Regions from separate parts of the Peribacillus sp. NPDC101481 genome, predicted to be linked through region 3. Evidence: riboswitches for the same ligand, from Rfam matches in the RefSeq annotation. Region 3 holds a riboswitch; each other region holds the start of a gene.
The links. A riboswitch is a leader RNA that binds a small molecule or an ion and turns the genes downstream of it on or off. The one in region 3 is predicted to bind lysine.
Positions count from the first base shown of each region.

Region 1: another riboswitch for lysine. It lies ahead of dapA (4-hydroxy-tetrahydrodipicolinate synthase); the one in region 3 lies ahead of ACIROD_RS20770 (amino acid permease).
Region 2: another riboswitch for lysine. It lies ahead of ACIROD_RS06335 (aspartate kinase); the one in region 3 lies ahead of ACIROD_RS20770 (amino acid permease).

Region 1 is NZ_JBIWNJ010000001.1:276,435-286,642, reverse strand. Features, by position in the region: gene ACIROD_RS01280 (amidohydrolase) at 1-1,151, shown strand, start outside; gene sdaAA (L-serine ammonia-lyase, iron-sulfur-dependent, subunit alpha) at 1,221-2,783, shown strand; partial or broken gene ACIROD_RS01270 (DNA alkylation repair protein) at 2,996-3,096, opposite strand; partial or broken gene ACIROD_RS01265 (DNA alkylation repair protein) at 3,142-3,418, shown strand; gene ACIROD_RS01260 (DMT family transporter) at 3,556-4,470, opposite strand; gene ACIROD_RS01255 (Lrp/AsnC family transcriptional regulator) at 4,722-5,213, shown strand; gene dapA (4-hydroxy-tetrahydrodipicolinate synthase) at 5,655-6,551, opposite strand; lysine riboswitch at 6,684-6,862, opposite strand; gene ACIROD_RS01245 (metallophosphoesterase) at 7,570-9,828, shown strand.
Region 2 is NZ_JBIWNJ010000001.1:1,308,302-1,318,509, forward strand. Features, by position in the region: gene ACIROD_RS06285 (GerMN domain-containing protein) at 1-25, opposite strand, end outside; gene ACIROD_RS06290 (dihydrofolate reductase family protein) at 121-330, opposite strand; gene racE (glutamate racemase) at 479-1,282, opposite strand; gene ACIROD_RS06300 (MarR family winged helix-turn-helix transcriptional regulator) at 1,293-1,736, opposite strand; gene ACIROD_RS06305 (helix-turn-helix domain-containing protein) at 1,958-2,182, opposite strand; gene ACIROD_RS06310 (acyl-CoA thioesterase) at 2,305-2,769, opposite strand; gene sdhB (succinate dehydrogenase iron-sulfur subunit) at 2,999-3,772, opposite strand; gene sdhA (succinate dehydrogenase flavoprotein subunit) at 3,790-5,541, opposite strand; gene ACIROD_RS06325 (succinate dehydrogenase cytochrome b558 subunit) at 5,612-6,220, opposite strand; gene ACIROD_RS06330 (YslB family protein) at 6,605-7,075, shown strand; gene ACIROD_RS06335 (aspartate kinase) at 7,139-8,371, opposite strand; lysine riboswitch at 8,462-8,638, opposite strand; gene uvrC (excinuclease ABC subunit UvrC) at 8,700-10,208, opposite strand, start outside.
Region 3 is NZ_JBIWNJ010000003.1:421,747-431,954, reverse strand. Features, by position in the region: gene ACIROD_RS20790 (metal ABC transporter permease) at 1-477, opposite strand, end outside; gene ACIROD_RS20785 (metal ABC transporter ATP-binding protein) at 488-1,243, opposite strand; gene ACIROD_RS20780 (metal ABC transporter solute-binding protein, Zn/Mn family) at 1,256-2,179, opposite strand; gene ACIROD_RS20775 (LacI family DNA-binding transcriptional regulator) at 2,868-3,830, shown strand; lysine riboswitch at 4,085-4,270, shown strand; gene ACIROD_RS20770 (amino acid permease) at 4,367-5,818, shown strand; gene ACIROD_RS20765 (glycoside hydrolase family 13 protein) at 5,870-7,549, opposite strand; gene ACIROD_RS20760 (Ger(x)C family spore germination protein) at 7,634-8,716, opposite strand; gene ACIROD_RS20755 (GerAB/ArcD/ProY family transporter) at 8,713-9,813, opposite strand; gene ACIROD_RS20750 (spore germination protein) at 9,837-10,208, opposite strand, start outside.

The DNA.
Region 1 (10,208 bases), on a different contig from region 3:
AGAAAAAAGAAAGAATGATTGAAATACGCAGATATCTCCATCAACATCCTGAATTATCTTTTAAAGAAGAAAAAACGGCCCAATATATTGCTGATTTTTATAAAGATAAAAATGTAATAATACGGACAAATGTTGGCGGATATGGAGTGGTAGTTAAAATCGAAGGCGGACTGGCAGGTAAAACGGTTGCCCTGCGTGCTGATTTTGATGGACTGCCCATTATGGAAGAGACAGATGTACCTTTTAAATCGGTTAATCCAGGTGTTATGCATGCATGTGGTCATGATGGACACACTGCCTATTTAATGATATTAGCCGAAGCATTAATCGAAATGAAAGACCAATTAAGAGGAAACGTCGTTATCTTGCATCAGCCTGCGGAAGAAACGCCTCCTGGTGGAGCGATTGCCATGATTGAAGATGGATGTTTGGAAGGTGTGGATAGTATTTTCGGTATTCACCTAATGTCCCCGTCGGTGACCGGGGAAGTCTACTATCGTTCTGGAGAAATGCAGGCCGGACGCTCATATTTCAAAGTGAAAATCCAAGGAAAAGGCGGACATGGTTCGATGCCGCATACAAGCAATGACAGTATTGTCGCAGCAAGCCATTTTGTTGTAGCAGCCCAGACGATTGTCAGTCGCCGAATCAATCCTTTTGATATGGCGACAGTAACGATTGGCTCGTTTGATGGAAAGGGATCATTTAATGTCATAAAGGACAGCGTGGAACTTGAAGGAGACGTTAGAACCATGTCCAGTGAAGTTCGTGCTAAAGTGGAAACGGAATTCAAGCGAATCCTAGCGGGGCTTGCTCAAGAATTTGACATTACCTATGACTTAATATATTCGCATGATTACCCTGTTTTGGTGAATGATAATGCCATGACTGAACTGGTTGTAAATGGGATTAAAAAGGCTGGAATTCCTGAAATCAAAGCATTAATGGAAACACCGCCAATGTCCGGTTCAGAGGATTTTGCTTACTATTTGCAAAGAATTCCTGGCAGTATGTTTTATGTTGGAGCAAAGCCGGAGAATGGACCAGTTTATCCTCACCATCATCCTAAATTTGTCATTAATGAGGACAGCCTTATCATCGCGGCAAAAGCAATGGCTGCAGTGGTTGCGGAATATTTTGGGCAGAAGTAAAAAAAAGGAAAAAGGGGACGGTTCTTATGCCTGCGGCGTGGGAACCTTCTTCTTTATAGGAGTGATCACATGTCATTTACTAATTTAAAAGAGTTAATTGAACAAGCAGAGCAGGAAAACTCAACTATTTCGGAATTGATGATCAAAACAGAGGTACAACAGAAAGGCTGTTCGAGGGAAACGATTATCGAAAAAATGTCAGAACAATTTACTGTAATGGAGGAGGCTGTCCGCAGAGGTACAATGAGTCCAGTCATGTCGCGTACTGGTTTGACTGGTGGGGATGGAAACCGTCTTTATCAGTATGCCCAAAACGGTAATTCATTTGTCAATCCTAAAACATTGAATGCTGCAGCAAATGCGCTCGCGGTATCAGAAGTAAATGCTGCAATGGGGCGGATTGTGGCAACGCCAACAGCTGGTTCAGCGGGAATCTTGCCAGCTGTCCTTGTTCACGCACTTGACAGCGGGAAATTTACCCGAGAGCAGCTTGTGCAGACAATATTCACTGCCTCTGCTCTCGGCTTAGTTGTTGCCAATAAAGCTTCGATATCAGGGGCAGCCGGCGGGTGCCAAGCTGAAATAGGATCAGCAACCGCAATGGCAGCCGGCACCCTGGTAGAGCTTGCCGGTGGAACACCAATGCAGGTTGGAAATGCCGTCGGAATTGCTTTAAAAAATTCATTGGGTTTGGTTTGTGACCCGGTTGCTGGGCTGGTGGAAATCCCGTGCATCATCCGCAACGGTTTACATGCAATTACCGCCCAAGCTGCTGCGGATATGGCTTTAGCCGGGATAGCCTCGGTCATCCCGCCGGATGAAGTGATCCATGTGATGCATGAAGTCGGACAGCAAATGCCCGAATCGTTGAGAGAAACCGGGATAGGCGGTCTTGCCGGAACTCCGACCGGGCAAAAATTAAAGAAGCAGATTTTAAATGAAAAAACTAGTGGCTGTGGGCCGGCAAAATACCAAAGTGCGTATGAAATCATCGGTCCCGTAATGGTTGGCCCTTCGAGTTCCCATACAGCAGGGGCTGTCCGGATCGGGAATATTGCCCGCCAGCTACTAAATGAAAATCCAGTATATGCAAAGTTCTCGCTGATGGGCTCTTTCGCAGAAACCTATCAAGGCCATGGAACAGACCTAGCTCTTTTAGCCGGTGTGCTCGGGTTATCTACCATGGATGACGGCATTCCAAATTCAAAGGAAATTGCTGAGGAAAATGGCTTACAATATGAATTCACGAAACGGGTGCTTGGAAGCTACCATCCAAATACGGTTCTCGTAGAATTGACAGGGTTCACACGTACTGTAAAGGTTTTGGCCAGCTCTTTAGGCGGTGGTAAAGTGGAGGTTCAAGAATTCGATGAGTATCCATTTAAATTTTCAGGTGAAAGGCCAACACTTGTTATTCGCCATTCCGACCAAAAAGGGGTTATTGCTGAATTATCGGAAATACTATATCAAAAGGGGTTCAATATAGCCCGTATGGCCAATGAACGTTCCAAAATCAATGGTGCTGCAATAACAATTTGTGAAATCGACAATACAATCGAAGACACTCTCTTATCTTTATTAAAAAGAGAGATTCCGACTATTGACGAAATTGTATTGGTTCAAACTAAGTAGTTACCTATAAAATCATCAATTAAGCTCGTAATCGTATTTTCGCTGATGCAAGAAAGCATGATATGCGAATGAAATTCATAAAAGGCATTCGGAATTCGGAATGAATTCGTTCCGAATGCCTTTTGTCTATAATATGATGCCAATCTTAAGGGCAAAATTTAATAGGGGAAATTCCAAAAAGACGGAAGTGCAAAATAATAATTCCATATATCAGCAACTACTAAATCGGACAGCATATTAAAATATGAAACCAACGATCATAATCCGACTTTGTCATGGCTTTTAGGGCAACAATAATGCCTGCATAGGACATAGCATCGTAAGTCCTCGTGCAATAAAGCTCTTCAGCTAGACGGTGCTTTCAGGGAATCAACTAGACGTTGAATTTTCAGAAAGCAAGATTTCCAATATGCTTGACCTTGTGAAAAATACAATTCACGATTCGCCAGAACGAAATCAGCTATGAATAATTTTCTATACACCGTGGGGATTTCATATTTGCCGCACCATGAAAAGGCAGTCGAGACTGCAAAGGCTGACAAGAAAAAAGCAGCTTTCTAAAAGCTTACGAAAGTATTCAAAAAGAAGTCGAAACAGGAAGGATTGGTTTTAAACGCAAGTATGTAAGATGTTAAAATTAGCACTTTTTTATTATTCCTTATCCGTAAAGTTTTTTTAACAAATGAGCCTGTATCCACCTTGGATCAGGCTTTCTTGTATATATAGAAAAGTAATCACGAGAGATATTATGTTTTTAGACATTGAAAAAATATCATGCTTGAATCTGCGATTGTCTAGAATTCTTTTTGAAAATCACCTTCGCTTTAAAATGTGAGAACAAATAACAGCCTATAATCACAATACCACTACCAATCCCTTGTATCCACGTCATTTTTTCACCTAATAATAGAAAAGCTAAAATTGCAGTAAAAATAGGATTAAAATTCAAGAAAATACCTGATGTTGTTGTACCTAATTTTTGTACACCAATATTCCAAAGTACCATACATGCTACAGTTGAGATAACGCCTGTATATAAAATAGATTGTATGAAGGAAGTATTTATATTAGACACTGTAAAATTGGAAAAATTAAACGGTAGAAGAACTATAAGTCCAAATATACCAGAATATAACGTAGACATCATGGGTGTTGTCGTTACCATTGCCCATTTGCTACAAACGGAATATATTCCCCAAACGCATACAGCAGCCATCATATATAAATCACCTGTATTAAATCGTAATGAAAGGAAAAGATCAATATTTCCTTTTGAAAGTACAAGTATTACGCCAATAAGCGAAAAAAACATAGAAAACATTTGTAGAATATTAATTCTTTCTTTTAAAAAGAAAAATGAAAAAATAGCAATTGAAATCATGTTTAATGTTGATATTAATCCAACATTAGTCGCGGATGTTTTCTCTAATGCTACAAATTGCAATAGGTTAAATAGAACCACACCTGTAATTCCCATCAAAAATAAAGGAAGGATTGCACTTCGAGGAGGAAATATCTTTTTTTCTTTCCACCATACAATCGGCAAAAGACAACTAACAGCAATGATCCACCTTAAACTCGTCAATGTCATCGGAGAAGCATGTTCGACAAGCGACTTTCCAACGACAAAGTTTCCACCCCATAACAAACTTGTTACAAGTAATAACGAAAAATAATAATATTGCATTTCATTTTGCTCCTTTACATCTTTCACTGTTTAAGTAAAAGGATCGAAGCCATTGTGCACAATGACATTTCAATTTTTACAATTATTTATTAATAATTTTAACATTTTAGATCGTTACTTAATATATTATTTTGTATAATAGAAGAAACTTAGAATAATATTAATGAATATTGCCGATAAACAGAATTAAATTTTGTTTTGCTATTGAAGTGATACTATTTTTGGAACATTTGTAAAAGGAGTGACTATAAGTGGAATCTATCGTAAGCAAGGTTCTAGATAATGTTGATATTCAAATTTTAGATTTACTGCAAAAGGATGCACAGTTAAGTAATACTGAGCTCGCAAAGCGTGTCAAGTTATCTCCCCCAGCTATACATTCAAGGATAAAACGTTTGGAAAATGAAGGGTTTATTAATGGACAAGTAGCAATTTTAAACCAGGAGAAGCTAGGTTTTGATTTATTATGTTTCATTTTTATTAGTACAAATATACATCAAGCTGAAGAACTGGAAGTTTTGGAAAAGGCATTAGCTTCTATGTCAGAAGTATTAGAGTGTCATTGTTTAACTGGTGAGTATGATTATCTTCTAAAAGTGGCTAATAAAGATCGGAAGGAATTAGAAATATTTATTAGAAAGTTAAATAAACTAGGCATAACAAAAATTCAAACTAGCCTAGCTCTTAGAGAAATTAAATATTCAACTGTTTTACCTATATGGGAAGAAAAGTCCCGTTCGTAAAAGTACACTTTATCGAACGTGTTTTATAGAACAAGAGAGAGAGAAAAGGTAGAAGAAGAAATAAAAAAATGAAGTCCTTTATAGATTGGATCGCAAGGAACGAGTCATTTAAGATTATTCTTATCACTTCAAGAGAATTGGGCAGGTACACTATGTCTTTCAATAATTACATCTCAACATCACTAGAAATACAAGCTTATGATCGATCCCGATAAAATCATTGCGTTAGAAATTTGAAATTTATAATTCCAACTGTATGCCATATATTTTTTCTTGAAAATGGATTGCTCAACCAGTTTAAGCACTGAGCCGTGGATCGATTAAAAAGCAGTGCACTCTTTATGAGCTGCACTGCTTTTTAAAATTTTATCCCGTTTATTATGGTCTTTAATTAGAAAAACGGTATTAAAGTATGCTGAATGAATCATTATCTTTATTTATTTATTTATTTAACAAAACAGCTTCTTCGTTTCTAGGTTGTAGAGCCATTTGTAGTGCTCTTTTTTCTTCATCGTTTAAAGGGACCAATGGTAACCGGACACCTCCAACATTTAACCCCCGCATATTTAATGCTGATTTTACTGGTGCGGGGCTTGGTGCAGCAAATAATGCTTTCATGATTGGAAGAAGGTTACGATGTGTAGCGGCAGCACCATGGACATCACCATTTTTAAAGCTATTTATCATTTCTTGCATTTCATTACCAATTATGTGTGAAGAAACCGAAACAATTCCTGTTCCACCGATGGCTAAAACCGGTAATGTTAACCCATCATCGCCGCTGTACAATGTAAAATCACCAGTTGTTTTGCTTATGATTTGTGCCATGGCATCTAAGTCACCACTTGCCTCTTTTACTGCCACAATATTGTTGATTCTTGAGAGGTTAACAATCGTCTCTACTGACATGTTTACAACACTTCGTCCTGGAATATTATAGAGCATTACCGGTAAAGATGTTGATTGGGCAATAGCCTTAAAGTGCTGAAATAATCCTTCTTGAGACGGCTTGTTATAGTATGGGGTAACGAGCATTATTCCGTCGACTCCCGCTGCCTCAGCTTGCCTTGTTAAGTTGATGGAAGCTTTCGTGTTATTTGAGCCAGTTCCAGCTATGACAGGAACTCTTCCATCAACAACTTCAACAACAATTTTGAATAAATCCAGTTTCTCTTCTGTTGTTAATGTAGGGGACTCTCCAGTTGTACCAGCTATTACTAATCCATCAGAGCCATTAGCAATTAAATAGTTTACTAAAGTTCTCGTAGCATTAAAATCAACCTCATCATTATGATTGAACGGGGTAACCATTGCGGTTAAAACTTGGCCAAAATTCATAACTTCACACCCTTTTGTATGATTTTTAAAAATATTCAGAGGTGGTGGGCCATTCAGGAGTAAACGCAAAAAAGCAACAACGAGGATTCGCTGCTGCAGTAGAAACAATATTTATCAAAAAAATGTTTCCGCGCATAAGATAGCCCTCCATATAGTTTCCTATATGACAGTCCTGTATTTATTCAATAGCAGAACCAGCTTCAAGAACATGAGATTCTTTCGGCTTCGGCAAATTCCCCTTTCCACAATAGTCATAGGATCTCATTCTCCTCAAAATGTGTACTAATGGTTTTTGCTCCTCTATCCTCACTTCAAAAGTATGAAGCAAGAAAATATTTAATTGACTGTAATATAACAAGGAATCCTTTCTATTGCAAGGCAATTTAGAAAATTTTTTTTAGAATACATGAATAATCAATGAAAATGGATACGGTATAGGGCTGGATTCATCTTTTTTAGATTATGTAATCTTAACATTAATAGTTTTATAGATATATTCTGTTTCATAGGTGATTGGGCTTTTAGAAGCACAACCTGTCGAATAAGGGTTTGTATTATCATAGGACAATGCTAATGCTTTATTCATCGGTGTCGGTGCAATCGCAAAAAACAGTCCAAAGACAAGAGTTATTACCATCACAATATTTAATAATTTTTTATAATAACCTCTCTCCTTTCCTTCTTCTAGACTTTACCATATCAAAATTGGTATTTCTATGTACTGTGGAACCATTTACCATTTTACGGGTAACTACGTAGTTGAGGGATAGGATTCCATTCCCATTAAGAAATGGAAAATCAATACCAAAAACGAGACAAAAGTGAATGGAACGAATACTGGCCTTAGTCCTTTTTTGATTTATTAATATATAAATTACATTGGTCTTATATTTTATTAATAATGTAAAGTTACTATTTTAATTGGTAAACACCTTAAAAATTTATAAACAAGGAGGATAGTTGTTGATCTGTTTAAAAAATACATAATTAGCTAAACGATAAATAGGAGGTATTGATTTTGAAAGGGAAAAATAAATTTGCAGCAATGCTGACAGTTGTAACGGTAGGATTAACAACTTCTTTATCAAGTGTACAAGCATTCTCGGAATCTTCAAATTCAGATAATAAACGTAAACCTGAGCTCGTTTTTCCAGTAATCAGTGATGTGCATATTGATGATGGAACAACAGCTGATATGAACAAGTTCAGAACAGCCATGGATCAATTAAATAAAGCTGCGCCTAGACAGGATGCTTTTGTTGTCGTTGGGGATTTAACGGACTATGGATACGCTTCTGAATATGATAAGTTCTTCTCCATTTATAATGAGAAGAAACAAGGTGGTGTCCAATCCATGTTTACAATGGGGAACCATGATTATTGGAATGGACTTTCCGTTGAAAAGGCACAAAATCGTTTTCTCGAGAAAACAGGAATGGATTCTCTTTACTATCATAAAAAAGTAAATGGATATGATTTTATTACGTTAAGTCCGGAAAATGGTAATACGCATGGTTTATATTCCGTTAATCAAATTAACTGGCTAGGTGAAAAGTTAGCTGCAGCAGAAAAAGAGAATCCGGACCAACCAATCTTTGTTTTTCTTCATCAACACATTAAAGACACTGTGTATGGAAGTGACTTGTGGGGAACTCAGGAAAATAAAGAACTTTTATATGATACTTTAAAGAAACATCCACAGGTAATTACATTTTCAGGCCATTCTCATTATCCACTCGAAGACCCGAGAACGATTCATCAAAAAGACTTTACGTCAGTTGGCACGTCTTCTGTAAGTTATTTGGAATTGGAGCCAGGCAAACTTCAAGGGTTCCATCCAGAAGGATATCGGGATATTAGTCAAGGAATGATTGTAGAAGTTTATAATAATGAAGTTGTCATTAAAAAACGTGACTTTCATAAAGACGATTGGACAGGAAAACCATGGGTAATAAAAAATCCTTCTAAAAAAAATAAATTTAAATATACAGACGATCGAGATCAGTTACCACCGGTTTTTGCAGTTAAAGATAAGGCTTCGATTGTAGAAGAAAAATCTACACTAAGAAGTTTAAATGTAACATTTCCACAGGCAAAAGATAACGCACTCGTACATTCATATCACATTACAGCCAAAAACAAGGAAACAGGGGAGATGGACGCAGATATCACCGCATTTTCTGAATTCTATTATGATCCTGTGCCAAAGAATTTAGAGTTCCCTGTTGCTGGACTTAAGCCAGGTACTGATTATGAAATTAAGGTACAAGCACTAGATTCATTTAACAATAGCAGTAAAAAGGTGTTACTGGCTGATGGTCAGACAAAAGCCCTGGAAATGGTCTCGGCACAAGCTTCTCCTTCTTTAGTAACAGAAGGTGAATCGACTGCACTCCAAGTGAAGGTGAAAAATTATGGAAGTAAAAGTATGAACGGGAAAATTAAAGTTGATGCACCTGAAGGTTGGAGTGTAGAGCACAATGAACTTGAGTATGTGCTATCAGGAACAGAAGAAAAAATATTGACAATAAAAGCTACACCTAGCAAGGAGATATCGGGTTCATCACAATTCAAGATTACTGCTTACGAGGAAGGCCAAATAATTGGCTCCAAGAAAATAAATGTATTCGTCAACATGATGCTTGGAGAAAGTTTTGACCAATTAGAGTCTGCATTAAAGCCAGCAGTGAATGAAAACATTCCAAGTTCCATTCTCGGTTGGAGCCATACAGCTCCTAATGGCTGGTCGGTTACGAATAGCTCGAATATGCCAGCTGGTACAGAAGAGTGGCAAGGGTGGAGCTTCACAACAAAGGACTTTTGGACAAAAGCAGAAGACCAAGAGCGTAACAAATTTGAACTTGGTCAAGGTGTTATAGCAGTAGCGGATCCTGATGAATGGGATGATAACGGTTCACCAGCAGCAAAAGGCTTTTTTGATAGTACATTAACTTCACCTACTGTAAAAGTTGATGATGCCAAAGAGCTATACTTAGGATTTGCATCTCACTATAAACAAGAAGGAACGCAAACAGCTGAAGTGACTGCTGTCTTTGATAATGGGGAAAAACAACAAGTTCTCGTTTATGACAATAAAGCTGCTTCGGATAATAAAAATGGACATGTTTTGAATAAGTATGAAGTTAAATCGATTAATGTTCCTGAAGATGCTGCCTCTATGAAATTACAATGGAGAATGCATAATGCTAAAAATAATTGGTTTTGGTCGATTGACGATATTAGATTGGATGACCAAATGATCGTTTCACCAAAGTAAAGAGAAGAACAGATGAACTTTTCTTGATATTTGTAAAATGCGGACTTTCCTTAAGGGGAAGTTCGCTTTTTCTCTATGTCTCACAAACTCTGGACAAATAAAAAATATTTTAACAAAAAACAAGCTAGCCGGAACCCCGCTGGAAGCTTGATAAACAGTCGGCGGAAAGAGAGCGGATTTCTGAAATCAAGCTGGAACGTTTTTCAAATAAAAAAACTGTAAACCGACAATAGAATAGGATTTTTTTCATGTATTTTAGAAAATTTTAAGATTTGTGTGATATGTTTTTTTAAGTACTAAAAAAGTTATCGTAGGAAACATCTTTTTATGCAAGAACAGCAGATAAACAACTTTTCTATAAATGAGTAAACGAAAGATCG
Region 2 (10,208 bases), on a different contig from region 3:
TTGTTACTTTTGATTTATTGGACATAAAATCACTCCTAGGACAGTTTGTACTCCTATTTATACGAGCCCTAGGGGAAAATAGACCAATTATTTTTCTCTTTGATAATGGGGCTGGGCAATTTACCCGTTTGTCAGCTTCACTGGGATTTCGGGACTACCTGAATGGAACAATCGAATCCGATTCCCCAATATAACCGGAATGATGGACAGAATCATTTCATCCACCTGCGTTTCCCTTATGAAATCACCCACTAATTCTGCACTGCCGACAAGCCAGATCCTTGAACCTTCTTTCTGTCTTCCGATGAAATCATCTACATCTTCGTCCATAACCCTTTCGCACTTCTTGAAAGCAGGCTTTATGTTGATAGGGAAATTCTTGTTCCAAAATATGAATCTGTCATATGTCTCATAATCACCGTATCGATACTAACACCGTCTGTTCAAGACAAGAAAAAAAGACTTCCAAATGGAAGTCTTATAAGTGATCGATTTTAATTGTTTCAATGGTATTGACATGAATACCGAGCCAGCTCGACGCGATGGAACCAAACATATCTCTGGAACCGGTTGTATAAAAGCGATGAACTGGGCGGAGCTTGCTTTTATTGATTAATTTATAGTAATCCAAAATGACACTTGCCTCACGGGCGGTTTCTTCCCCAGAGGAAATGACTTGTACTTCATCCCCCATATAGGAAGAGATTACAGGCCCCAGCAGTGGATAATGGGTACATCCAAGGATCAATGTATCGATCTTCGTTTTCTTCAACGGGTTCAAGGTTTGTGCCACGACCCTATTGACGATACCCCCTTCAAACTCCCCGCTTTCTACGATTGGGACAAATTTCGGGCATGCTAAACTATCTACTTTCACATCGGAATTGATGGAGGCAAGCGCGTCGTCATATGCTTTGCTTTTCACCGTGCCTTCCGTACCAATCACGCCAATATGCAAGGAATCAGAAACTTTCAATGCCGCCCTTGCCCCTGGATGGATGACACCCAACACCGGAATCGGAAGTGTTGCCCTGATTTCATCCAGTACAGCTGCAGTCGCTGTATTGCAGGCGATGATCAGCATTTTTATTTCCTTCTTCATCAAAAACCTCGTCATTTGCCATGTAAAGGTTTGGACATCTTTTTTGGTCCTTGGCCCATAAGGGCATCTTGCTGTATCACCTAAGTAAATTATATTTTCATTTGGAAGCTGACGCATGACTTCTTTAGCTACTGTCAAACCGCCTACCCCTGAATCAATGATGCCTATCGGTTGTTTCAAAAAACTCGCCTCATTTTTCTTTCATTTCTTGATGTAGTTTTACTAGAATCCCTTTGAGGGACATGATGTCAGATTCGTTAAAATTGACTAACACGCCACTCAAGTACTGCTGCCGTTTATTAATCACTTCTTCGATTATCCGTTCACCTTCTTCAAGAAGGTGAATTCGAACCACACGCCGGTCCTTTTCATCCCTGACACGCTGGACAAGCTGATGTTTCTCCATGCGGTCAATCAGATCCGTCGTTGTGCTGAAGGCGAGAAACATCTTCGTGGACAATTCGCCAATCGTCATGTCACCTGATTCAAAAAGCCATTGCAAAGCCACGAATTGAGGAATGGTAATTTTATAATCATGGAGAATTTCTCTCCCCCTTTGTTTAAGCCATGACGATACATAGCGCAATTCCCTCTCGATATCGGCTACATATGCCGCCTGCTTCTCTTCATCCATACACACAGCTCCCCACTTCATGAAACTTATCATACTACCATTTTGGATGAAAGTGAAATGATTTTCAAGATTGATTACCTGGAATCATAATGAAACGCTCTCATAAAAATAAGCAGCATCCAAAGAAGTCAAAACAACCAAATTGTTTTGCCCTTCCTTATATGCTGCCAATGAACGGGAGAGAAAATATTTATTAGGCTTACGTATTAAGAGTTAACACATTAAAGCTTAAGTTCTCCCATACGAAGGAGTTCTATGACTGCCTGCGAACGTCCTTTAACTCCAAGCTTCTGCATCGCATTCGAAATATGGTTTCGAACTGTTTTTTCGCTAATAAACAATTCACCTGCGATTTCTTTTGTTGTTTTGTCTTGTACTAGTAACTCAAATACTTCTTTTTCTCTTTTGGTGAGTAGTGGCTTATGAGTGAATTCGTTCTCCTTCAAGTAATGTTACCCTCCTTGCCTTCACCAGCATAAAACCCGGAGTGGGTGTCTATTTAGTCAAGATATAGTATGTCGGCTGGGGCAATGGAGTGACTATTTTACTTGTCTAAATGGAAATATTTTTAGGAATGTTCCAGCACAGTTTGCCACATCGAGTGCTTCATCTCTTCCGTCCAAGGTATCGGCTTTCCGGTGGCCTTGGAGACTTGTACAATCGTCCCCCTGCCCGTTAAACAAATTGATCCATCCTGTTTGGTCCCCATATAATGTATGTCCACTGAAGAATTTCCGATATGGTCAGCTTTCACATGGATCGTCAATCGATCATTGAAAAAAACCTGCTTCAGGTAATCACACTGTAAGTTAGCAACAACCGGCATCTCACCGCATTCAGCAGAGGTCCAATCCGACATGAATCCCATGCTATTGAAATACTCAATCCGTGCTTCCTCAAAATAAGTAAAAGGAATCGTGTTATTCATGTGCCCAAACATATCAGTTTCTGAAAAGCGGACCTTAATCTCATGTTTAAAGGAAAAATCATTGATCCACTCCGTTATATTATCAATATATGATATTTTGCCCAACTTGTGCACACCCTTTCTGAAATGAATGACTATTCACTCATTTTATAAGAAAAAAGCCATAATGAAAAGTATTTTATATTGGAAGATGTTTAATTTTATCATTCTCACTTCATTAATTTAGTCATTCAGCATTTGCGGGTGCCACAAATCATTTTACACATCAATCCAAGCTATCAATCGATAAAAAAAGAACCCATATCATAAGATATAGGTTCTTTCATGTTCATTATTAAACTTCATCGCTGCCGAAGAAGTTACGGAATTGTTGGATCGTAGTATCACGGTTCAACGCTGCAATCGAAGTAGTTAATGGAATGCCTTTAGGGCAAGACTGCACACAGTTTTGTGAGTTACCGCAGTTTGCAAGTCCTCCATCACCCATGATTGTATTTAAACGTTCAGCTTTGTTCATTGCACCTGTTGGATGTGCGTTGAACAACCGAACTTGTGATAATGGTTGTGGCCCCATGAAGTCTGAATTGCTGTTTACGTTCGGACAAGCTTCCAAACAAACACCGCAAGTCATACATTTAGATAACTCGTAAGCCCATTGACGTTTCTTTTCTGGCATACGCGGTCCCGGTCCAAGATTGTACGTTCCATCGATTGGAATCCATGCTTTTACCTTTTTCAATGAGTCGAACATACGGCTGCGATCGACTTGCAGGTCACGAACAACAGGGAATGTACGCATTGGAGCTAGACGAACTGGCTGCTCCAATTGATCGATAAGAGCTGTACATGATTGTCTTGGTTTACCATTGATAACCATTGAACAAGCACCACATACCTCTTCAAGACAGTTCATGTCCCATGCGATTGCTGTAGTGTGCTTGCCTTGTACAGTTACCGGATTACGACGAATTTCCATAAGAGCCGAAATTACGTTCATATTCGGGCGGTATGCTAATTCGAATTCCTCATCATAAGGAGCTGAATCCGGTGTATCTTGACGAGTGATTATAAAACGGACTGTTTTAGTCTCAGATTTAGTTTCAACCATTTTTTTGCTCCCCCTCTTTAGTGTTTCGTAGTGTAGTCACGTTTACGCGGTGCGATCAGTGATACATCAATATCTTCATAATGGAATTCTGGTGCTTGATCCAAGCCTTTGAATGTTGCCATAGTAGTTTTCATGAATTCCTCATCATTACGTTCTGGGAAATCAGGTTTGTAATGCGCTCCGCGGCTTTCGTCACGGTTTAACGCACCAATTGTGATTACACGAGCCAATTGCATCATGTTTTGCAGCTGTCTAGTGAATGCAGCTCCTTGGTTACTCCATTTAGCCGTGTCATTGATGTTAATTTTCTTGTAACGTTCCATTAGTTCAAGTATCTTGTTATCCGTTTCTTTCAGCTTGTCATTGTAACGAACTACAGTAACATGCTGTGTCATCCACTCACCAAGTTCTTTGTGAAGGACGTACGCATTTTCGTTACCATCAAGAGACATGACTTCATTCCATTTCTCTTGTTCTTGTTTTTCGTACCCTTCATACAATGAAGAAGGAATGGATTCTGAAGTTTTATCAAGGCCTTCAATATATTTAACGGCGTTCGGTCCAGCGACTGAACCACCATAGATTGCAGAAAGAAGTGAGTTAGCACCAAGACGGTTACCGCCATGTTGTGAGTAATCACACTCACCTGCAGCGAATAAACCTTTGATGTTAGTCATTTGGTCATAATCCACCCAAAGTCCGCCCATAGAATAGTGAACCGCAGGGAAAATTTTCATTGGAACTTTACGAGGATCTTCACCCATGAATTTCTCGTAGATTTCAATGATTCCGCCAAGTTTAATATCAAGTAATTTCGGATCTTTATGTGATAGATCCAGGTAAACCATGTTTTCTCCATTAATGCCAAGCTTCATGTTCATGCAGACGTCGAAGATTTCACGAGTCGCGATATCACGAGGTACTAGATTACCATAAGCAGGGTATTTTTCTTCAAGGAAATACCAAGGTTTTCCGTCTTTATATGTCCAGATACGTCCACCTTCACCACGAGCGGATTCACTCATTAGACGAAGTTTGTCATCTCCAGGGATTGCTGTCGGGTGAATTTGAATGAACTCACCATTTGCATAATTTACACCTTGTTGATAAACGATGGAAGCTGCTGAACCTGTATTGATCATTGAGTTAGTTGATTTACCGAAAATGATTCCAGGGCCGCCGCTCGCCATGATGACTGCGTCTCCAGGGAATGATTTGATTTCCATTGAAGTCAGGTTTTGAGCTACGATACCGCGTGCTGTTTGCTCATCATCGATTACAGCTCCAAGGAATTCCCAGCCTTCATATTTCGTTACAAGGCCTTCAACTTCATAACGGCGAACCTGCTCGTCCAATGCGTAAAGTAATTGCTGACCAGTTGTTGCACCAGCGAATGCTGTACGGCTATGTTGAGTACCACCGAAACGACGGAAATCAAGAAGACCTTCCGGAGTACGGTTGAACATAACACCCATACGGTCAAACATATGGATGATCGATGGTGCTGCTTCGCACATCGCTTTAACCGGCGGTTGGTTAGCCAAGAAATCTCCGCCATAAACTGTATCGTCGAAGTGGATATATGGAGAATCCCCTTCACCTTTTGTATTTACTGCCCCGTTGATTCCGCCTTGGGCACAAACTGAGTGAGAGCGTTTAACAGGCACTAAAGAAAATAAATCAACCTGTTGTCCCAGCTCTGCTGCTTTGATCGTAGCCATTAATCCAGCTAGACCTCCACCAACGATAACTATTTTACCTTTACCCAATTCTGTCACTCCCTTATTTCCATTAGCCAAGCTATGTTTTTCCTAATTCTTATAAATGAACTCTATCTTCTTATACGAAAGCGAAAATTGCGCTGATTCCGATATAAGAAAGAAGAACGAAAACGATCAATGTAAAGTAAGTCATGATTCTTTGCGATCTTGGTGAAACTGTAAGACCCCAGCTGACTGCAAATGACCATAATCCATTAGCAAAGTGGAAGATTGCCGAGATAATACCAACAATATAGAACACAATCATAAATGGACTAGAGAAAATTTCAGCCATCATGTCAAAGTTAACTTCAGCACCCATAGCTGCTTGAATTCTAGTTGCCCATATATGCCAAACAAGGAAAATCAACGTTATGATTCCAGTTAGACGTTGTAGCATGAACATCCAGTTACGGAAGAAACTAAATCTGCCTAAATTGTTTTTTGCTGTAAAGGCAATATAAATTCCGTACACAGCATGGAAAATGAGCGGTAGATAGATGACGACCCATTCTACCAGAATCTTCACGGGCGTATACTCAATTAAATGAACTGCCCCATTAAAAGTCTCTTCTCCTTTTGTTGCCATAAAGTTTACCGATAAATGAAAAATTAGGAATAGACCAATTGGAATTACTCCTAGAAGTGAATGAAGCCTGCGATTCCCAAACTCACGATTTTTTGCCACTAAGTGCCCCCCCTTAATTTGTGAAAAATCATGCAAAGATAAACTGGTGGCTACCTTTTATCTCCGCGTGAAAATACAGTATAGAGTCAAAAAAACTCCTCTATACTTCCTTTACAATTATGTGACATGTCCATTTTACTCCTGACTTCTATATGCGTCAAGAAAACGGATACAAGAAATCTCTTTTTCAGAATAGATTTTATTGGATTAAATTAGCTATTTTTTGTATGTCAAGATGATATTTTAAATAAATTTCTAATTTAACTATTAATATCTCGATATAATTTCTCATTTTTTTCCAATTGATATTTAAATAAATAAAAAACAGTATAATTTGCAAAAGAAATACGTTTATAATAGATTTACAGAAAGAGGCGATAAATTATGAAAAAAAATATTGCTGCTGCGATAGAAGAAGAGATTCAAACTGAAGAAATTCAAACTGAAGAATTCCTGGTTCCAGCTTTCGGATACGAATTAATCAGAGAAGTTCTATTGAACGATATTCTCGGAAAAGACTCTAATCAAATCCTCTATTGGGCAGGTAAACAATTAGCAAGAAAATTCCCATTGAATGGCGATCAGGAAGTGATTGAATTTTTCCAAAGCGCTGGATGGGGCAATCTAGAAATCTTGAAGTATACAAAACACGAGATGGAATTATCCCTGACGGGTGAAATAATCAGCCGCCGCCTGGATTTACACCCTGATTGTCACTTCCAACTTGAAGCCGGTTTCCTTGCCGAGCAGTTTACACTGCAAAAAAAATTCCTCAGCGAATCAACGGAAGAAATTAAACGCCGCGCAAAAAAAGTGATATTCACCATCCAATGGGATCCCAGAGATCCAATCTAATGAGCCCTTAAAACAGACTTACCCTTTTTACCGGAAGTCTGTTTTTTATTGGACTCCTGACACTTAAGCTAGCACATTTGCATGCTGACCTAGTTTAAATGCTTCATGAAGAGATTCGACCGCCTTCACCATTTCCTTTTCATTGACGACAGTCGAAACTTTAATTTCCGATGTGCTGACCATTTTCACCTGGATGCCTGTATTGGCCATCACTTCAAACATCTCGGCAGCCACTCCCGGATTGGATACCATACCAGAACCGACGATGGACACTTTTGCCAATCCGCTCTCCGTTTCGACTCGGTCGAATCCCAATTGTTCTTTATTATTTTCCAGCACGATCAAGGCCGCTTCCGTATCTTCACTTTTTGTGGAAAAAGATAGATTGGTCGTATCCTCGGCAGTCATGCTTTGAATGATGATGTCCACATTAATCCGGTTTTTCGCAAGTGTTGTGAAGATTGTGGATAATGCACCAAGTGATTGGGGCAAACCATATATTGTGACCCTCGTAATACTGTCTTCAAAAGCAATCCCGCGTACAATTAAGTTTTCTTCCATAGTTGCTTCCTCCTCAATGATCGTTCCTGATTCTCTCTCCATGCTTGAACGGACTTCAAGCGGTATTTGATAATTTTTTGCATATTCGACAGCCCTTGGATGAAGGACGCCCGCCCCCAAGTTGGCAAGTTCCAGCATTTCATCATAAGAAATCGATTGGAGTTTTCGTGCGCCTTTTATGTAGCGAGGGTCCGTTGTGAAAACACCCGTTACATCCGTATAAATATCGCATCTATCCGCATTCAGCGCTGCAGCGATGGCAACCGCTGTCGTATCGGAACCGCCTCGCCCTAAGGTAGTGATTTCCCCATTTGCATCGTTCCCCTGGAAACCAGCCACGACCACTATTTTCTTCTCCTGAAGCTGAGCTTGGATCCTCGTGGCATCGATGTTTAAAATCCGGGCATTCCCATGAACGGATTCCGTTTGCATGCCAGCCTGCCAGCCAGTATACGAAATGGCTTCATGTCCTTCTTCAATCAATGCCATCGTTAACAGGGAAATCGTTACCTGTTCCCCCGTAGTCAATAGCATATCCATTTCCCTCTTGCTCGGGGTTCCGGAAATATCCCGGGCCATGGAAACCAATTGATCCGTGGTTTTCCCCATGGCTGAAACAACGACGACTACCTCATTTCCATTCTGCGCTTCCTCGATTACCCGATTGGCAACATTTTTGATTTTTTCTACGCTTCCGACGGATGTTCCGCCAAATTTTTGAACGATTAATGCCATCCTCATGCACCCTCTCTACCTTTTTAGGCAATAAAAAAAGCAATGAGAAATATCTCATTGCTGTGATCACATATCTAAATACTGTAAACACAGTGAGATAGCTCTCCAGGGTATAAACCCTGACAATCCGCCATTTATTAAATGTCGGACCAGGAAAACAAGGTATGAGTCTTGTCTTCCTTCGGCGTCATCCCCTTTCAAAACCTTTCATGGAAGCTCATACTTCTCCAGGTTTTTACTCTTGAATTCCGCACCTCTATCAGCACTTTTAAGTTGTCTAGTTAAAAATTCTTTTTAATCATAGCATAGAGATTTATCGGTAGCAAGATTATTCTTGTAATTTTCTAACGATTCCCTCTGCTACCCCTTTTGGCATGCCAGCTTCCATGATTTCCTCGGCGGTTGCCTCTTTGATTTTCTTCAATGATCCAAAATGCCTTAATAATTGCTTCCTTCGCTTTTCCCCGACTCCTGGAATATCATCAAGCTGGGAGTGAACTGCATTTTTCCCGCGTAGCTGACGATGGAATGTAATCGCGAACCGATGCACTTCATCCTGAATTCTTTGCAATAGGTAAAATTCCTGGCTCCGTGAATCAAGAGGTACGATTTCAAGCGGATTTCCGATCATCAATTGCGAGGTCCTATGCTTTTCATCCTTAATGAGGCCTGAAAGTGGAATATCAAGGCCCAATTCATTTTCCAGAATATCCCGTACGGCTTCAACATGTCCCTTTCCGCCATCAATGATGATCAAGTCCGGAAGCGGCAGCCCTTCTTTCAATACCCGTGAATACCTTCTTCTGACCACTTCACGCATCGATTCATAATCATCAGGCCCTTGGACCGTCTTGATCTTATATTTGCGGTACTCCCTTTTTTCCGGCTTTCCATCAATGAACACGACTAAAGCGGAAACTGGGTCACTTCCCTGGATGTTGGAGTTATCGAAAGCTTCAATTCGATGCGGGGTGTAGATACCCAGTTGCTTCCCGAGGTTTTCCACCGCATTGATCGTTCTTTCTTCATCCCTTTCAATCAAAGAGAATTTTTCCTGAAGCGCGATGGAGGCATTTTTATTCGCCAATTTAAGCATGTCTTTTTTCGCTCCCCGTTTCGGGTGAATCGTTTTGACACCAAGCAGCCCTTCGGCCATTTCGGCATCCACTGATTCAGGCAGCAAGATTTCCTTTGGTTTAAAGTGGTTCGTAATCTCGTAAAACTGACCGAGGAATGTAAGAAGTTCCTGTTCGGGTTCATCGTAGACCGGAAAAAGTGAAACATCCCTTTCTATTAATTTACCCTGCCGGACAAAAAATACCTGAACGCACATCCAGCCTTTATCATAGGCAAAACCAAATACATCCCTGTCGATGAAATCTGTCGTCATCATTTTCTGCTTCTCCATCGTAATATCGATATGGGCAATTTTGTCACGGAACTCCTTGGCCCTCTCGAAATCGAGATCTTCCGATGCCTCCAGCATTTTTTCAGTCAGTTCTTTTTTTATTTCAGTATGCCCGCCGTTCAAGAACCTGTTGATATCATCCACCATTTTTTTATATTCCTGTTCCTCTACATCATATACACATGGGGCCAGGCACTGGCCAAGGTGATAGTAGAGACAAACGCGATCAGGTAAAGTATTGCATTTTCTAAGGGGATAGATGCGGTCGAGCAATTTTTTCGTTTCGTTAGCTGCAAATGCATTCGGATAAGGACCGAAATATTTACCTTTGTCTTTTTTGACTTTTCGCGTAATGATTAGACGTGGGTGGCGTTCCGCAGTCAGCTTTATGAAGGGATACGTCTTATCATCCTTTAGCATGACATTATA
Region 3 (10,208 bases):
TATGGTACAAGTGAAAATGAGAATGAAGGAAACCGTCATCATCATATATACATCGGACATGACCATTGACGCCGTCTGTCCGAATAAAAAGGTATCCAATCCACTCTGGTTTCCATACTCGCTCTGCTGGATCTGCGTAAGCATGACAATTCCGAAGCCAAAGAAAGAAGATAAGACGATTCCCAATGCTGCATCCTGCTTGATCTTACTGTATCTCGTAAGCACACTGATCAAGAAGACAGCCACTAGCCCTGCCAAGGCAGCACCTATTAGAAAGTAGGAAGTGGATTTCACTCCAGTTAACATAAAGGCGACACAGATACCGGGTAACGCTGCATGTGCGAGCGTGTCGCCAAGCAAAGACTGCTTTCTGAGGTAGGCAAAGCTGCCGATGACCCCGCTGCTTAATCCGAGGAACATCGTGCCAAGCAATATCCACCTTGTATTTGGATCAGTAATAATATCCAGTATGTTCATCGTGTACACCTCATTTTAATAAAAGGCCGGACTTAGTGTCTGATAGTATTGCTAGACGGCCTCCATACGTTGCCTGTAAGTATTCGGGAATGAACACTTCTTCTGTCGGACCTATTTTCATCACCTTTTTATTCAATAACATCGTCCAGTCGAAATATTCCTTCACGGTGGATAGGTCATGGTGCACAACAAGGACTGTTTTGCCTTTTTCCTTCAATTCCATCAGCAATTGTATGATTGCTTTCTCAGTTGCCGCATCCACCCCTACGAACGGTTCATCCATAAAGTAAATATCCGCTTCCTGTGCCAATGCACGGGCCAGGAATATCCGTTGCTGCTGTCCACCTGATAGCTGGCTGATCTGGCGGTTAGCGTATTCAGCCATTCCCACCTTATCCAGGCACTCCATCCCCTTCTGCCTTTCGGACTTCCCTGGTCGCTTCAGCCATCCGAGATGACCATATCTGCCCATCATCACGACATCGAGTGCGTTGGTTGGAAAATCCCAATCCACTGACTCACGCTGTGGTACATAGCCAATACTCTTCCTCATCGATTTATAAGTCGAACCCTTTATTGTGATTTGCCCCGATATTTTTGGGATCAATTCCAGTATTCCCTTTATCAAAGTGGACTTCCCTGCTCCATTGGGGCCTATGATACCGATTAAATTCCCTTCCGGCACCTCAAATGAGACATCTTCGACAACCGGCTTCTTATGATATGCAATCGTTAAATTCTCGACCTTCAAAGCTGCTTGATTCATAGTTTCTCCCCCTTATTTCAATGCACGGACGATGGTGTCTGTATTATGACGGACCATCCCGATATACGTTCCTTCTTCCGTCCCTTTTTCACCCATTGCATCCGAGAATAATTCACCGCCGATTTCCACTTTGTGGCCCTGCTTCCCTGCACCTTGAATGACAGCCTCGATAGCCTTCCTTGGTACGCTTGACTCAATGAAAATCGCTTTTATTTTGTTCTCCACAAGATAATTCCGCATATCAGTAACATCTTTTGATCCATATTCCGATAATGTATTGATTCCTTGGAGACCCCTTACGTCCAGGCCATATGACTTACCGTAGTATCCAAAAGCATCATGTGCTGTAACGAGCACCCGTTGATCTTCTGGAATTTTATTAATTTCATCTTGAACATATTTATCAAGTTCCTCCAATTGCAGGACGTACTCTTCATAATTTTCACGAAACTTTGCTTCATGGTCCGGATCATTGGCAATCAACTCTTTCTTGACTGTGTCCGCCGCTACGATCCAAAGCTTTACATCAAACCATACGTGGGGATCATGCTCCGTAGCACTCACTTTACGAAGCTGGTTCTCCTTGAAGTCCTCCGTTACGGCAATCGTCGGTTTATCCTTGCTCATCATTTCGAATATATCCGTCATTTTCCCTTCAAGATGCACACCATTATAAAAAATCATATCAGCCGAATCCAGTGTCTCCACATCACCCTGTGTCGCTTTATATAGATGGGGGTCGACTCCCGGTCCCATTAAACTGGTGACCTCGACATGTTTACCGCCGATATTCTCAACCAAATCCCCAATCATTCCCGTTGTTGTAACGACATTTAGCTTGCCATTGCCTTTATCCCTATCGGCTGTATCATTACCGCACCCCGTTAAAATCAGCAATGCAGCAAGCACACCCCCAATAGATTTTAGAAAACCCATCCATATTCCCTCCTCTTTTTCATTTCCCTAAAAATGTTTGCCGAACGCAAAATTAAGTGTAAATTTTTTTACATTGTCGTAAATGCTAAAAAGTTTCCTCTACACAACTTATTTTATACTATACACAAATATACAAAAAAAGTGCAACTATTTTTTAAACATTTCAAAAAGGCGAATGACTTTTACACACAATAAAAACTGTCAGAAATCTCACTAGGGAGCTCCCTGACAGCCAGTCATTCCGTACATGAAACGTAACGATGAAGTTATATTTATATTGTGGAGTTTTAATGGTGAATATAATATAGGGGAGCTATTTCTGGACGACATGAAATTCACGAGTAAATGTGTGAATTTCACGAGTAAAATGCCAAAATTCACGAGTAAACGTGGTTTCCTCGCGTAATACCGCGGAATTCTTGACTGGCATTGCCACTCATTTTTCCTGTTTCAATGAAATTGCCAAGTACGCAAATCCCAATTCGATTCCGCAAAGCACAACCAGGGTGATTAAAGTTTGGAACATCATGATTTCCTCCTCCTCTAAGACTTAAACAAATCTTAAAGGATGAAACCAATACCAGAACAAGACCTTATTTGAAGAAATCTTCAGCAGTCCCACACTGTTCCCTTGCCCTGAAATGGGTTTCATACTGTACAATAAAAAAAAAGAAAAAACGGTGATACCATGACAAATATTAAAGAAATAGCTCAATGTGCTGGTGTATCTGTCTCAACAGTGTCTCGTGTATTGAATGATCATCCATATGTAAGCCCCGATAAAAGAAAGAGCGTCTTAGAAGCGATCAATCGTTTGAATTATACGAGAAACATCAACGCCATTCATCTTTCAAAAGGCAAGACCAATCTTATCGGCATCATCATCCCCTTCAACAATCACCCATATTACGGGGCAATCGTTAACGGAATCACTAAACAGGCAAATGCAATCGGCTGTCATATCGTCATCTTTCAAACAAATTATGATAGAGAGAAAGAAATCCAGGCTTTTAATATGCTGCAAATGAAGCAGCTCGATGGCATTATCGTTTGTTCAAGGATTTCAGAAATGAAAATCCTCTTGGAATATCAAAAATACGGACCGATTATTTTATGTGAAGATACAGCTCAGGCTGAATTCTCATCCATCAGCATTGATCATTATGCAGCTTTCTCCTGTGCCCTTGAGTACGTGATCGCTAAAGGATATAAGAAAATCGGATACAGCCTCGGCCGTAAAAAAAGCAGAAATAGTTCCCACCGCACAAAAGCCTTTAACGATATCATGAGTAAACATCAACTGATAAACAATAAAGAATGGCTGTTTGAAGGCAGTTATCACATCAAAGACGGTGAACAATTGTTTCAGGAATGGAATTCGATGATGGATAAACCTGAAGCCATCATCATCACGAATGATGACACGGCGGCAGGATTCATTCTTACCGCTAAGAAATCGGGTATAAGGGTACCGGAAGATGTGGCCATTCTCGGCTTCAATAATGATAGCCTTGGCGAAATGCTCGACATCACGACCATTTCCTTACCGCTGGAATGGATTGGGAAAATGGCAGTGGACCTATTTGAGAATCCTGGAGAGGTCAAACATGTAAAACTGGACTACGCCCTAATAAAAAGGAAAACCGTTTAGCTATCAGGATGCTTTATTTTAGTATATCGTCACTTGAATTCTTCCTTACTGCCATCATTCAACTAGGAAAAAATAACCACATAAAATAATCATTGCGATATCCCAGAAGTTATTTTATAATTTTGATATAGTAAAGTTTACTCAATTACTAGCAATCTATTAACGATTGCATGAATTTCATGAGTACAATCGTCCGGCGTCACCTATTAAACTGACGCAAACGATTTTAGAAAATTGAATACTTCCTCATTTACCGATGAGTTAGAGGCTGCAGCTTATAAAAGTAAAACGGACGAGATTCTGGAAAATTAAAGACTCCGTTTGAAAGGATAAGTTGCCGAAGTTAGGGTATATTCCATGTATATTCTTGCTGGCGGTGTAACCGAAAAGGAACACCACTGTCACGTTTTTTCAAAAAAGCGTGGGGAGCTATCTTCGGAAGGATAAACGGGTTTATTATAAACAGCCGTCGATCTTTTTCGACTGCTGTTTTTTTATTTATCGTTCCCTTCCAATAAAAAGGAGTGTAACATCAATTGTCAAATTCACAATCACCATCAAGCCCTACTGAACTGAAAAGGAGCCTGAAAGCGCGTCATTTAATGATGATTTCATTAGGTGGAACGATTGGAACAGGTTTATTTTTAGCTAGTGGCGGGGCCATTCATTCAGCCGGACCCGGCGGTGCCTTGGTGGCATACGCAATCATCGGCATCATGGTTTATTACTTAATGACAAGTCTTGCAGAAATGGCAGCGTTCATGCCAGTGGCCGGTTCGTTCCGTGTCTATGCATCCAAATTCGTCGATCCGTCTTTCGGTTTTGCGATTGGTTGGAACTACTGGTATAACTGGGCAATCACCATTGCTGCCGAATTGGCAGCCGTTGTCTTAATTATGAAGTTCTGGTTCCCGGATAGCCCTTCAATTATCTGGAGTGCCATTGCGTTAATCATTATGTTTCTTATCAATTACATGTCAGTTAAAGGTTTCGGGGAAACAGAATTCTGGTTTGCCATGATCAAGGTCGTGACAGTCGTCATATTCTTGATCACGGGTGTTCTGATCATTCTCGGAATCATGGGTGGCAAAGACCCAATCGGTTTTTCCAATTTCACAATGGGCGAAGGTCCCTTTAACGGAGGATTCTTCACGATTCTAGGCGTATTCATGGCTGCCGGCTTTTCATTCCAAGGTACGGAATTGCTTGGAGTGACTGCAGGTGAAAGTGAGGATCCAGAAAAAAATATCCCAAAAGCGATCAGATCCGTTTTCTGGCGTATCATCTTATTCTATATCTTAGCCATTTTTGTAATTGGCATGATCATTCCGTTTACCGATTCACGTTTATTGAGTGAAGATGTTGCCGTAAGTCCATTTACGCTTGTATTTGAAAGGGCCGGCCTTGCATTTGCTGCATCCATCATGAACGCGATCATTTTATCATCCGTACTCTCAGCCGGTAACTCTGGCATGTACGCTTCAACCCGTATGCTATGGGACTTGGCACGTGATGGTAAAGCACCGAAATTCCTAGGCAAGTTAGATAAAAGAGGAGTACCCGTGAATGCCCTTATCGTGACTTCTTTAGTTGGCTGCGTTGCATTCTTAGCTTCGTTTTTCGGTGATGGCGTCGTTTATATCTGGTTATTGAACGCTTCAGGCATGGCGGGATTCGTCACCTGGGTAGGGATTGCGATTGCCCATTATCGGTTCCGCAAAGCCTACGCAGCTCAAGGCCTTGATATGAATGCTTTACCATTTCGGGCAAAAGGCTTCCCATTCGGGCCTATATTCGCACTTGTCCTTTGTATTATCATTATTATCGGACAAGGCTATCAAGCTTTCAGCAGCGATGGGATCGACTGGAATTCAATGTTCGTTTCCTACATTGGCTTGATTCTATTTTTCGTCTTATGGTTCGGCTATAAAATTAAGCACAAAACGAAAATCATTCCCCTAGAGGAATGTGACCTTAAATCAAAATAATACGCAAAGGACCTGTTCTTCTTCCTAATCGAAGAAGAACAGGTCCTTTTTTCATTTCAATTGATAAACACGGCATTCATATGGTTGCAGGGGTTTGCTGGAGATTCCTTCTTCCTCCTGATCATAATTGCCGATCAGCTTTGTGGCAGAATATGCATGCAGCTCTTCAGGCAAAGTATAGGAGGCCTGCTCTTCTTTAAAGTTGCATAGCACCAACAGCTTTTCTTCTTCCAACGATCTCGTGTAGGCAAATATTCGTTCATCATCAGGGAACAGCAGTTCAAAACGGCCATAAACGACGATATCATGTTCCTTGCGTAATTGGATAAGCTTTTTATAAAAATGAAAAATGGAATTGTGATCATTGTAGGCCTTTTCTGCATTAATCTCGGGGAAATTGGGATTAACCTTAATCCAAGGAGTCCCTTGCGTGAATCCTGCGTTCCGGGAGTCATTCCACTGAATCGGTGTTCTCGCATTATCTCGGCTGCGGGCGTGAATGGCTGACATCATCCTCTCTTTTGACCAGCCATGAGAATTGACTAGTTCGTCATATGAATTCAATGTTTCGATATCCCGGTATTCATCGATGCTTTCAAATGCAACATTGGTCATGCCCAACTCTTCCCCTTGATATATATAAGGTGTACCCTGAAGCATATGAAGACAAGCAGCAAGCATCTTAGCGCTTTCAATACGATACTTTCCATCATTACCAAACCTTGAGACAACCCGGGGCTGATCATGGTTGTTCCAGTATAAACTGTTCCAGCCTTCCCCCTCCAAACCAGTCTGCCACTTGGAAAGAATTCGCTTTAAATCGGTAAGCTTCCACTTATCATTACTCCACTTTCCTTCAGGCCCTCTCCCCAAATCCATATGTTCGAATTGAAAGACCATATGTAGCTCACCACGATCTTTACCTGTGAACAATTGTGCGTCCTCCGGTGTGACGCCTGGCATCTCCCCAACCGTAATCACGTCATACCCAGAAAGCGCCCGTTGATTGATTTCCTGTAAAAACTCATGTATGCGCGGGCCATTCAGGAAAAATGGGCTTCCGTCACCAAACTGCTTCTCATGGCGAACGGCTCCATCCGAATAGCTTTGATCTTTTGAAAGGAAGTTGATGACATCCATCCGGAAGCCATCGACACCCTTATCCAGCCACCATGTCATGATACTGTAGATTTCTTCACGGAGCTTAGGGTTCTCCCAGTTTAAATCCGGTTGTTTCCTGCTGAATAAATGTAAATAATATTCATCGGTTCCTTCATCATATTCCCATGCCGAACCTTTAAAAATGGACTCCCAATTACTTGGCTCTTTCCCATTCCTGCCAGGTTTCCAAATATAATAATCACGTTTCGGATTATCTTTTGAGGATCGCGATTCCTCGAACCACGGATGTTCGTCTGAAGAATGGTTGACCACCAGGTCCATCATGATCTTCATTCCACGTTCATGAACTGCCTTCAACAACCTATCAAAGTCAGCCATTGTCCCGAATTCAGTCATGATTGATTTATAATCACTGATATCGTACCCATTGTCATCATTGGGGGATTGATAAACTGGGGATAGCCATATCACGTTCACACCCAGTTCTTGTAAATAATCGAGTTTCATCAATATCCCGTTTATATCCCCTATCCCATCACCATCACTATCCATAAAACTCCTTGGATACACTTGATACACAACTGCCTCTTTCCACCATGCTTTGTCCATGCTTTTCCCCCTTTTTAGCCGCATTAGCACAATCTTTACACCAATACCCTATTATAAAGGGGGAAACTCCAGAATATTCTACTTTTATTCAGCTATTCCCGTTTGAATCATTTCAATATCCAGATCGACCTCGATCGGAATATCGGGATATGCCTCCTCCCAATGTTTTTGATCGAAATTTCTTGTTTTACTTTTAGCGTGATCACCGAGTGCAAGCGGATCTATATTGTTCTCCTGAAACATGGTTACCATCTCATTTAATTTTTTACCAATGATCCGCTCGGCCCTGGCCTCTATTCTATTCAGGTCGACCGCTTTGCCCAAGTCATAGCCTTGGACCTCTAGCAGACTCGCTTTCATTTTCACTCCAATCCTGACCTTGGGGTCTTGATTGGCATTCGAAATATGATACTGGACACGTGACTCCACGTTATTGATATCGGTAAAGTCATTTTCCTTCCATTTAATTTCATAACTCCCCAGCTTAAAGTTTTCACTAAGGACTTTATATAAAAAGCCGTCTTCATAAGGGATATATTTACCGATATAACGATCCTTTTTAAACAAGGCGATCCCTCTCACCCGTATTTGGTCTCCTGTTGTTTCCAATAAAGGCATGACCGGATCGATTCCTTTACCATGATACGCATATAAATACCTGTGAAGATCTACATCAGGCAAATTAGTCCTTATATTCTGTTCGATCAGCTCTTTCACTTGAACTCCTGGAGTTTTAATCAACTTCGGCTCCATTTTAACTACATCCTCCGCTTTGCCATGAACGACAGCTAAATACAAATCCCTTCCCACCATTGGGTCACGCCTATATGTATCGACATAATCATTCAACCCCTTACTTGCCAATTCTTCACCATATAGAATGACTGACAGTCTTCCGCCGACAATCGGGTATGGTGTTTTTGCATTTTCTTGCTGGCGGGCCGACTTTATATCATGGGAGTTCGCTTCATATACTTCTTTACCCAGATCTGCTTCCTCCCCAGGCTGAGGAACACTGACAACGACCGTACCTTGGATTCTTTTCTCTTCGGCATCATCATAACCTACGACTTCAGCAATTAATATATCTTCTAATATTTGCTTTTCCACGCCACACGCCGTCATCAAAAAGCCTGCTAATATTATCAAGAGTAGTTTGATTTTCATGATTTATGCCCCCTGACTTTATAGACGATCGACTGCCATAGGAATAGGAGTGGAAGATACAAATAAACGATATAGAAACCAATTTGCGAACTGATCGTGTTAAATTTATCGATTCTATAGCGGTTATCCAAAAAAATGCAGGAAACTAAGATGATGATCAGAATGAAAACCAACATCTTTTTCTGTCTTAATCCAAATACTCTTTTTGCTGTCCTGCTTGCTGCCCAAACCCCTATGCAAACATTCGGCAGCACCATGAACAGCCAAACGGAAATCCCTATGTATTCGAACCTTTCAATGAATGGAAGGTCTACGATTTTCCATAACGTCAAAGTTGCCCAAATTACATCTTTCAGCTGATCTTGATGATAGTAGGCTAATGAAACAACAATCGATACTAAATAAATCGACATAGTAAACAACGCCCCTAAGTGGGCCCACTTTTGAGATTTTTCACGATTTTTAATAAAAGGATAATAAATGAGGAGCAATTCAAAGCCAAGGTAATTCAGGGTCATTTTCTTACAGGCCTTCATGATTGCCAAAAAGGAATGATCAAGAAAAGGACCCAAATTTTCAAAGTGGGCAAACTTCAATGGGAAATAATTCAAAAGGAATAATGGCGATCCGATAATAAGCCCGATTATGCAAAAACCGGTAATGACCCTGAACCCCCCCTCCACAAAACTATACACGAGCATAAGAATGATGGTTGTTAGCATCAGGACATTGACACCAGGGAACATCCAAACCTGAATGACTTCTAAATAAGTCCTGATAAGAATGATGGAGATCATTATAAAGTAGAGGATGAATAAAATATTGAAAGCATTTCCGACCCATTTACCAAACAAATCCTTGTGGATGGCGACCAAGTCAATTGTTTGGGGACCCCTGCCTAAAAGCTTGAAACACATCCAAAGCAGAACATTTATGATCAACCCTGATATGAGGACCGATATCCATGCGTCTTGGCCAGCCTCTTTCGCTATGATCCGTTCAAACCCCAATATCCCTACTCCAATCTGCATGCCCGGCATCAGAAAAAAAACAAAAAATGGAGATATTTGTTTAGTTTCATTTGGTTTGACTTCCATCCCTTCTCACCGCTTTCTATACCTTATTCATCGATATCATTATGGGAGTTTTGCGTTTCCGCCTCTTTCCTTATCCTTATTGGATTTTCCGTCCGCAGAAACTGCGGGCGTTTTTTCTGTTTTGAAAATGGGAGGCGAATCAGACTATCTTTAAAGTCATGAATTCTTAAGGGGTAAAGCGGGTCTAAATATGGACTGCCAAGCGAAGTCAATTTCAATAAATGACTTAAAATGAAGGCACTGCATAACGCTATTCCAAACAGCCCGTATAACTGGGCTGCAATTAGAAAGGGGAAGCGGATAAGACGAATCGTATTGCTGATTTGATAAATCGGCACCGTAAATGAAGCCAAGGCAGCCAAAGCGACAAGCATCAACAAGACATTACTGACAAA